Regions from separate parts of the Serpentinicella alkaliphila genome, predicted to be linked through region 1. Evidence: riboswitches for the same ligand, from Rfam matches in the RefSeq annotation. Region 1 holds a riboswitch; the other holds the start of a gene.

The links. Region 1 has a riboswitch for cyclic di-GMP ahead of HZR23_RS05450 (sensor histidine kinase). Riboswitches for the same ligand answer to the same signal wherever they lie in the genome.
Region 2: it holds a riboswitch for cyclic di-GMP, as region 1 does, so the genes downstream of both, HZR23_RS08095 (carboxypeptidase-like regulatory domain-containing protein) here and HZR23_RS05450 (sensor histidine kinase) in region 1, are expected to answer to the same signal.

The regions. Positions count from the first base shown of each region.
Region 1 covers NZ_CP058648.1:1,070,642-1,075,132, reverse strand. The annotation lists gene HZR23_RS05455 (response regulator) at 1-311, opposite strand, end outside; gene HZR23_RS05450 (sensor histidine kinase) at 308-2,014, opposite strand; cyclic di-GMP riboswitch class II at 2,160-2,244, opposite strand; gene HZR23_RS05445 (LysR family transcriptional regulator) at 2,509-3,402, opposite strand; gene HZR23_RS05440 (coenzyme F420-0:L-glutamate ligase) at 3,518-4,491, shown strand, end outside.
Region 2 covers NZ_CP058648.1:1,599,613-1,604,103, forward strand. The annotation lists gene pyk (pyruvate kinase) at 1-489, shown strand, start outside; gene HZR23_RS08090 (FxsA family protein) at 657-1,052, shown strand; cyclic di-GMP riboswitch class I at 1,422-1,503, shown strand; cyclic di-GMP riboswitch class II at 1,646-1,728, shown strand; cyclic di-GMP riboswitch class II at 1,731-1,815, shown strand; gene HZR23_RS08095 (carboxypeptidase-like regulatory domain-containing protein) at 1,846-3,483, shown strand; gene HZR23_RS08100 (class D sortase) at 3,549-4,175, shown strand; gene HZR23_RS08105 (IS1634 family transposase) at 4,353-4,491, opposite strand, start outside.

The sequences.
Region 1 (4,491 bases):
TCCTTTAATATGTATCCATCTACTCCTATTTCTTGAGCTTTTTCAAAGTCTTCCTTTTTATAAGAAGAGGTTATAATAATAAATTTGCTATCAGTTTTTGACTTAGCTTTACTAATCAAATCTAATCCGTATTCTTTTCCTAAGTTTAAATCTAGAATTGTGATTTGTGGGTTATATGTTTCAAGTAAATTCGTTGCCTCTTTAATGTTAGCGGCTTCTTTGATTTCGTTAATATCATCCTCAAGTGATAAAATTGATACTAGCCCCTTCCTAACTAGGGGATGATCATCCACAATTAGTATATTAATCATCCGACTTCCTCCTTAACTAAAAGATTTTCATTATTTGAAACCGTAATTTCTATTATCGTTCCTCCACCGATTGAGCTGTTAAAATAAATATCCCCTCTTAATGTATTAACCAAATTCCTTATATTTCCAATGCCTAATCCCATCTTATTCTCACTCTCTACTCTTTTTATGTCAAAGCCTACACCATTATCTATAATCTCTAAAGTAGTATACTCTCTATCTAAGGTAAGAATTATGTATATATTAGTTGCTTTTGCATGCCTTATGGCATTACTCGTTCCTTCACAAATTATTCTATATAGTGCCTTCTTTTGCTTGAGTGAAAGCATTTCATCTGAACCATTTAGACTAAACTCTATATTTATATTGTTTAATACCTTAGTATCATTTATAAAATTTAGTATTTGTGCAATAAAGTTGTTTTCTCCATTCTTCTTCCAACTAAGCCCGTATACGGTTTCTCTCAGTTCTCTCATTGTTTCATTAAGTGATTTCCTAATAATATTTAAATCCCTTTCAATGTCTATTAGACTGCTTTTTTTAAGTCTTTTAATCGTTTCATAAATTCCACATGAAGTGCTAAATAATCTTTGTAGTGTTCCATCATGTATCTCATCAGCTATTCTATTTTGCTCTTTATTTATTAGTAGCTCCTCTGCAAATTGCTGAAGCTCGAATTTCTCAAATAATATAGAGCTAAGATTTGCTACTAACTTTAACTGCTCTACTACCTCTTCTTCTGTATTTATTTTTAAACTTGAATCCAAATCTATTCCGATAGCGCCAAAGTTTTTGCAATTGTTCCCCACCGATACAAACAAAAACCTTTTATCATTTATAATATGTTCGAGAGTCTCACAGTTAGCTAAGCAAATATTTTTGCTTTGCAACTCATTTGCAATTTTTTTATCTAATTGTTCCATTTCTGACCTAATTGTTATTGGCGTAATACCTTTGGTTTGACTCATAAATATTACAGTCTCAGTTCTTATTACTTTATTACAATACTCTGTTATTATATTAATTAAATCTCTACTATTTTCTTGTGATGCAAACAGCTCAACAGATTTATATAAATCCATAATATGATTCATTGATTCTTTTATTCTATGGTTTGCATAGATTAGTTTACTGTTAGCTATCTTTAAATTATTAGTTTTTTCTTCATTTTCTTGGGCATATTTGGCTAAAAGTAATATAACTCCTGTAATTAAAACAAAACTTAGTATTAGATTTGATTCTTTAACAAAAGCTTCAAACAAATTAACTTGTTCATTAACTAATAAGTTAGTAATGTAAGTTGAATTAAATAAATATATAGCTAAATTTAACCAACAAACCTTATAATCCAGTTTCACTGCAGCTACTAAAATTGTATTCAGTGAATACCATACATATGGGCTATTTAACCCTCCAGATGGAATGAGTATTGCTGAATTTCCTATAGTTTCAATTAGGATTAATACTATCGTATTATATTTAGATTGCTCACTTTTTATGTATAATAGATTAAGTACTATTGCAGATAAACTTATGCAGAATATAATGATCCATTTTCTTAGAAAGGAGTGTTCCACACTTCCAAATAAGTAGAACAATGATGTAATCAATAAAGTTAAATATCTAAAAATAAAAGTGATTTTAATGAACTCTGGATATCCTTGTAATAAAGATATTTTCCTGTATTCTTTAATTTCTAACAAGAAAACCCCTCCTTTATCTAACTGTTACTTTATTAACAAAAAAAAATCATTTTAATTTAAGAGCATCCCTCTTATATATTGATGTTACAGGACCTGTCTCATTTTGCTTTTAAAAAAATCGACCTAAACTATTGTATATTACAACAATAACTCAGGTCGGTTGCACCACTCACTCCATACGCCTTAAAGTGCCCAATTATTAAGCGTACTTCTTCGTCTCCTGTTATATTTATTAAATCTTATTTAAAATTTAGGATTTTATTCCTATTTTTTTCTTTTTTTTAGAATTTTATACCAAAATTAAGTTGTACTATGATTAATTCTTTTTTAAATACACTTTGTACCTCACAAAGTCTTTAATAACCATTGCTATATTTCTGCTTACCTTATTATTTGATCATATTGACATAACCTGATTTTTATATTTACATCAATTTTTTATAAAAAAAATCCACCCTGTCGGATGTTAAAATGTTAGTTTAGTTATTTTCCACTTAAGCAGTATGGCTTTCTTCTAATATCTCAATAAACCTTTTTGATGCCGGAGACAATGATACACTCTTTAAATAACATACTCCCATCCCCCGCTTTGGAATACTTTTATTTAAGTGAATTTTATGAACTAAACCTGTATTTAAATATTCTTGGGAAAATTCCTTAACTACACAGGCTATTCCAAGATTTATTTTTGCAAATTCAAGTAATAGATCATGAGATCCCAATTCTATTTCTGGTTTTATTTTTATACCCTTTGTTAACAAATATTTCTCTACATAATTTCTTGAGTTAGATTTGGGCTCTAGAAAAATTAAAGGATGTTTCAGTAGCACTTCAATATTCATTGGTTCCTTTGTTAGATGTTTAAACTTGTCTCCACATACAAAAATATCATGTATATCTATAATCTTCTTTACCTCAATAGCAGGATCTTTTATAGGTAGATTGCAAATTGCTAAATCTACCTCTCCTGACTTGGTCATATTAATTAATTCCATAGTTGTTCTATTCATTATTTTTAGCTTTATATTAGGTGATAAATTGTGAAACTTTTCTAAATATGGCAATAAGTAATACTTAGAGATTGTATCTCCTACTCCTATTTTTAATTCTCCTGTCATCAAGTCTTTTGATTCCAACAGCTTTTTTTCGCCAACATTTATTAAGTTAATAGCAGAGCTTACATACTCAAATAATATATGTGCTTCATTAGTTAATGTAACTCCTTTAGCTGTTCTTGTAAAAAGTCTAATTTGCAGTTCCTTTTCTAATTGCTTTATTCCTTGACTTACAGCTGGTTGAGTCATATATAGCTCCTTAGCAGCTTTAGAAAAGCTTTGATTTCTCACAACTTCAGTAAATACTTTATATAAATCTAATTTACCAATCATATAACTTCTCCTTATGTGTAATATTACATCTATTTATTTTACTTATATCATAAATATAATATATAGTACAAGTAGAGAATAACTCTATGATAATAAAGTGTTAGGAGAGATACTAATGGAAAGAATAGTTGGAACTATTGTAAGAGGTTTAAGAGCACCAATTATACATAAAGGTGATAATATCGCTGAGATTGTTGTTGATAGTGTATTACAAGCATCAAAATCCGAAGGGTTTTCATTAAATGATAAGGACGTTGTTGCAGTAACAGAGTCTATAGTAGCAAGAGCACAAGGTAACTATGCAAGTATTGATGCTATAGCTAAGGATGTTAGTTCTAAATTTGCAGAAGAGACTTTTGGCGTTATTTTTCCGATTTTAAGTCGTAATCGCTTTGCAATTTGTTTAAGAGGTATAGCAAAGGGTGCGAAAAAAATAGTTTTAATGCTAAGCTACCCTTCAGATGAAGTTGGTAATCACTTAGTTGATATTGAGTTACTTGATGAAAAAGGAATTAATCCTTGGACAGATACACTTACAGAAAAACAATTTAGAGATAATTTTGGATATATTAAACATACTTTTACAGGTATTGATTATATAGATTACTACAAATCATTGGTTGAAGGGTATGGCGTAGAATGTGAAATCATTTTCTCTAATGACCCTAAAACTATACTAAATTATACTAAAAATGTTTTAACCTGCGATATCCATACTAGATTTAGAACTAAAAAAATATTAAAGGCTAATGGTGGAGAAAAGGTATATAGCTTAGATGATATTCTTTCTACCTCAATAGATGGAAGTGGATTTAACGAATCATATGGTTTACTAGGATCAAACAAATCTACCGAGGAAAGTGTGAAGCTATTCCCAAGAAATTGTCAGCCTGTAGTAGATGAAATACACGAAAAACTTAAAGCCTTAACTGGTAAAGCTGTTGAGGTTATGATTTATGGAGATGGAGCTTTTAAAGATCCTGTAGGTAAAATATGGGAGTTGGCTGACCCTGTTGTTTCTCCAGCTTATACATCTGGATTAGAAGGTACTCCAAATGAAGTAAAATTAAAGTATTTAGCTGATAATGA
Region 2 (4,491 bases), 530 kb from region 1:
CTATCTTCAACTGATGATGTAATAGATAAATCTGTAGAAAAAGCATTACAGGTTGGATATATTAAACGCGGTGAACTAATAATAATAACTGCAGGAGTACCTGTAGGGGTTTCGGGTACTACAAATCTATTAAAAGTACATATAGTAGGTGATGTGCTATTATCCGGTGTTGGAATGGGTAAAAGGGCATACACCGGTAAAGCCATTATAGTTGATATTGATAAGGTTGATGAAGTTGAGTTTGACCATGGTAATATATTAGTTACTCAAGCAACCGAGAAGGAATTTATGCCATTAATTGAAAAGGCAGGAGCAATTATCGCTGAGGTTGGTGGATTAACAAGTCACGCTGCTATTGTTGGGCTTAGTCTTGGCATACCAACAGTTGTTGGTGCTCATGGGGCGACTAAAAAACTCAATAATGGAGATGTTATTACAGTAGACTCAAAAACTGGATTAATATATAGCGGGAAAACCCGAGTTATGTAGTATAGGATAAAATTATTTATATAAAGTGACACCAAAAATATATCCTATCATATAATATACTAAAGAATCTCCCCTTTTATATAATCGAATAAGATTATAGTTCCGAGTTTGCTATTAAGCAAACTCTTTTTTTTACATATAGTAAATTAGAATGTAGAGGTGGTCGTATGCTTTTTAAATTAATGCTTTTATTTACCGTTGTACCTATTGTTGAACTGATGATCCTATTCAGGCTAGGTCAGTATATTGGTTTCCAATATACAATAATCATTGTGTTGGTAACTGGCGTTGTAGGGGCGTTTTTATCAAAAAGTGAAGGCAAAGGTATAATTAGAAGAATTAAACTTGACCTTAGTAATGGAAGGGTTCCAGCGGATGAATTGATTAATGGATTATGTGTGATTGTAGGTGGGGCTATGCTACTAACTCCTGGAATATTAACAGATACAGTTGGATTTATACTAGTAATTAGTCCGACAAGACAGGTAATTATAGCTACTATAAAGAGGAAAATTAAGAATATGATTCATGAAGGTACGCTTCACTTCTATTTTAGAAAATAAAAATTGTATATTATATTAAGTTTTGGTAAATAATTCACAGATGATTATTTCTTTGGTAAAGAAGAGGTAAACTGATTCTATATTTTTTTGAGCACATATATTGTGCTCTCTTTTTTTGTGTCTTTATTCTTTGAAATATAATCATATATAAGCTCCTTAAAGAATGATAAAGGATATAAAAAATATACATAAAAAAACTAAAAATATGATAGATATCAATTAAAAGGTGGTATTAATAAAAATATAATATAAGCATATGAATAGTTATATAAGATATTAAAGTGGTTAATAATATAGCTTAAAATAATTAGTATATATTGTAGTATGAGTAAATGATATGACAAAATAATGAATGACACAAAAGACTTTTCTCCGAAATGGCAAACCATTGGAAACAACGGGACGCAAAGCTACAGGCCTAATCGATTAGTATTGCAGCTGAGCTACCGAAGGGAAAGGTTTTTATTATAACTAATCAAATAATCTTTAAACTAGGGGGGTGGGCTAGTATCAGGTGACAGTATGGTGATTACATATACACATTTCTTTTGTCGGACATACTATCACACAAAGGATAATAGAATGATGTAGTTGTCAAAAAGGAAGCTATGAAACGTACTTTGTATTTGGGCACTTTAAGTACGGGGAGCGAGTAGTGCAACCGACCTTTCTTGATTAGTAAGAAAGGGATGCTATGAAGTACACCTTTCACATGGGCACTTGAGGTTGTATGGAGCAAGTAGTGCAACCGACCTTTCTTTAGACGAATTGTTTAAAGAGAGGAGAGAGATGTATGAGAAAGAATAAATCAATTATCAAATCTATGTTAGCAGTAATTATGACTTTAATTCTAACATTTGGTAGTACACTAAGCGTATTGGCTGCTAGTCCAACTTTGATCATTAGAAAAAATTGGAGTTGGCAGGAAGGAACATTCAAAATAAATGGTGTACCACAGGAAGGAATATATGAAATGTTCTCTGGAGAAACTTCGCCAGGCAATTTTAATGCTCCTTTCGGTAAAACAGTAATTGGGACAGTGTATATGCAAAATACTACAAGTCAACAGTTTGATTGGTCTTTAATCTCAGGACCCCCAATTTCTAGAATTTGGGTGAAGGGTGGACCTAACGCTCTAGAATATGATTATGGAAGTGGAGCAACTAGTGGGTTTGGGCTAGTAGCACCAGACAACAAAGATATAAGTCATGTTGTTTTCTTCTTTGGGCAAACACCGGTAGATGACGATGATGATGATTCTCCTGCAATTATTTTTGTAGAAAACTCGGAAGGGCAACTGGTATCCATCTACACTATTTCGGGCTTCAAGTTTGAAGAAATAACTGGTGAAACAAATAAACCTTTGGAGGATTGGAAAATCATACTCACAGGACCTGGAGAAATAAAACACGAAACTCAGACAAATGAAGACGGCAAATATCAATTCACTTTGAATAATGCTCCAACGGGAACTTACATTGTAACAGAAGAAATCCCTAGTGGATGGCAGAATATAACTGAATTATCTCAAACTATTAATTTAGGATCTGGACTCTATACTATACCTTACGAAAAAGGAACACTACAGCTGGGGTTAGATCAAAATATGACAAGTATATTTACTGAAACATTTGTAGCTGAAGGTAGAATAGGAGATCTTGGTGGAAACGCAACCCATGAAATTAATATTCATACGCCAAATCAAGGCTCTGTTCAGTCACAAGGAAACTTTAGCTGGGCAAATGGTGGAGAAAAAGTACCTTTCGAATTAAGATACGATAATGGTCTAGTTAGTTTTACGGTAGGTAACGCAGGTACCTTGACCTACAGTACAGGCGAATCAGTTAAAGATATTGTCATACGGACAAGAGCCACGAAACCTGATTCTGGAATAAAAATCTCAGATATTGTATTAAACGGAGAAAGCATTTCTGAGACATCTGTAGCTATTGGAAACGGAGTGGGTGTCGGAAATCTATGGATTAGAGGATATAATTTGGATAATGGATTTATATTAACTGGAAACTCCCAAATGTACTGGGACGCAAACTCAATTCCGACTAATTCACAACTTGCATTCCAAATAAAAGTAGGAGAGGCAGAACGAGTAAATGAATCCTATCAAATTGATTTTGTTAATAAACGGCTACAAGTGGTTGATCCTCCGGTAGTTGATCCTCCGGTAGTTGATCCTCCGGTAGTTGATCCTCTTGATCCAATAATAGATTTATTAGATGAAGAAATCCCATTAGCAATAGTAGACTTTGATATAGATGGTGATGACGAGGAAGAATTGATTCTTTTAGATGAAGAAATTCCTCTTGGAATAGTTACATTACCAAAAACAGGGGAAATAAATCCATTAGAGTTTGTGATTTTCGGATTACTACTTGCAGTAGTTGGATTTAAATTAAGAAAAGAATCGATCTAATTTAGTTATTTAATCAACTTCATAGAGGGGAGAAATACCCCTCTATTTTTATATGGGGGATCGTTATGAAGAAAATGAGTTATATTTTTATTACTATAGGAATCTTAACAATGTTATATCCTTTTTTTAATAATTTCTACCAATCATATTGGCAACAGAATCTTCTAAATCAAGTAGATATTGCAGAGTCTGTAATAGAGGATTATCAGTTGTTAAATGAATTTTTCTATGAAGAGTTAGATTATTTTGAAGAACAAGAAGTTGATACTATTGAAAGAATGGAAGAAGTTGTAAATAATAGTAGCAATTTGCTTGGAACTATAGAAATTGCTAAAATTAATCTTAGATTACCTATTTTACTTGGTACAAGCAGTAGTAATTTAAGAAAAGCTGCAGGTCATTTAAGTGGAACAAATTTTCCGGGAGAAATAGGTAATAGTGTCATTGCAGCTCACAGGGGACGTAAATACGGGGTGTTGTTTAATAGACTAGAGGAGTTAGAAGCAGGAGATAAGATTGTTATAACTACAAAAGGTGAAAAACATGAATACACAATATATCTAAAAAAATTTGTAGAACCTACAGATTTGTCTGTGCTTAATCGTAATAGCAAAGATAGAATATTGACACTAATTACATGCGACCCTATAAATAATCCAACACATCGAATAATTATTCATGCAAAAATGTAAAAAGCAATGTAAAAAATTTAATTATATTGTAGAAAAATATTTGATTATTTTCAAAAATATATGGTATAATTATCATTTATCCCATCTTTGACAGTTAATAAAGAAAAAAAGCTTGTAACCTGTTATAAATAGTAGGTTACAAGCTTTATATATTTGTCCAAAAAGTGCGTAATTTTTTTATCTTTTCGTATCTTTAAAAATATTTTTCATATGTGTGTTTTTTATTATTTGATAATCCGTTCTGAAGCCAAAAGCCTCATGAAGTGCATCTGTAAAATCTGTGCGTGTGTAAGTTGGAATATAGCCATCGCCAAGG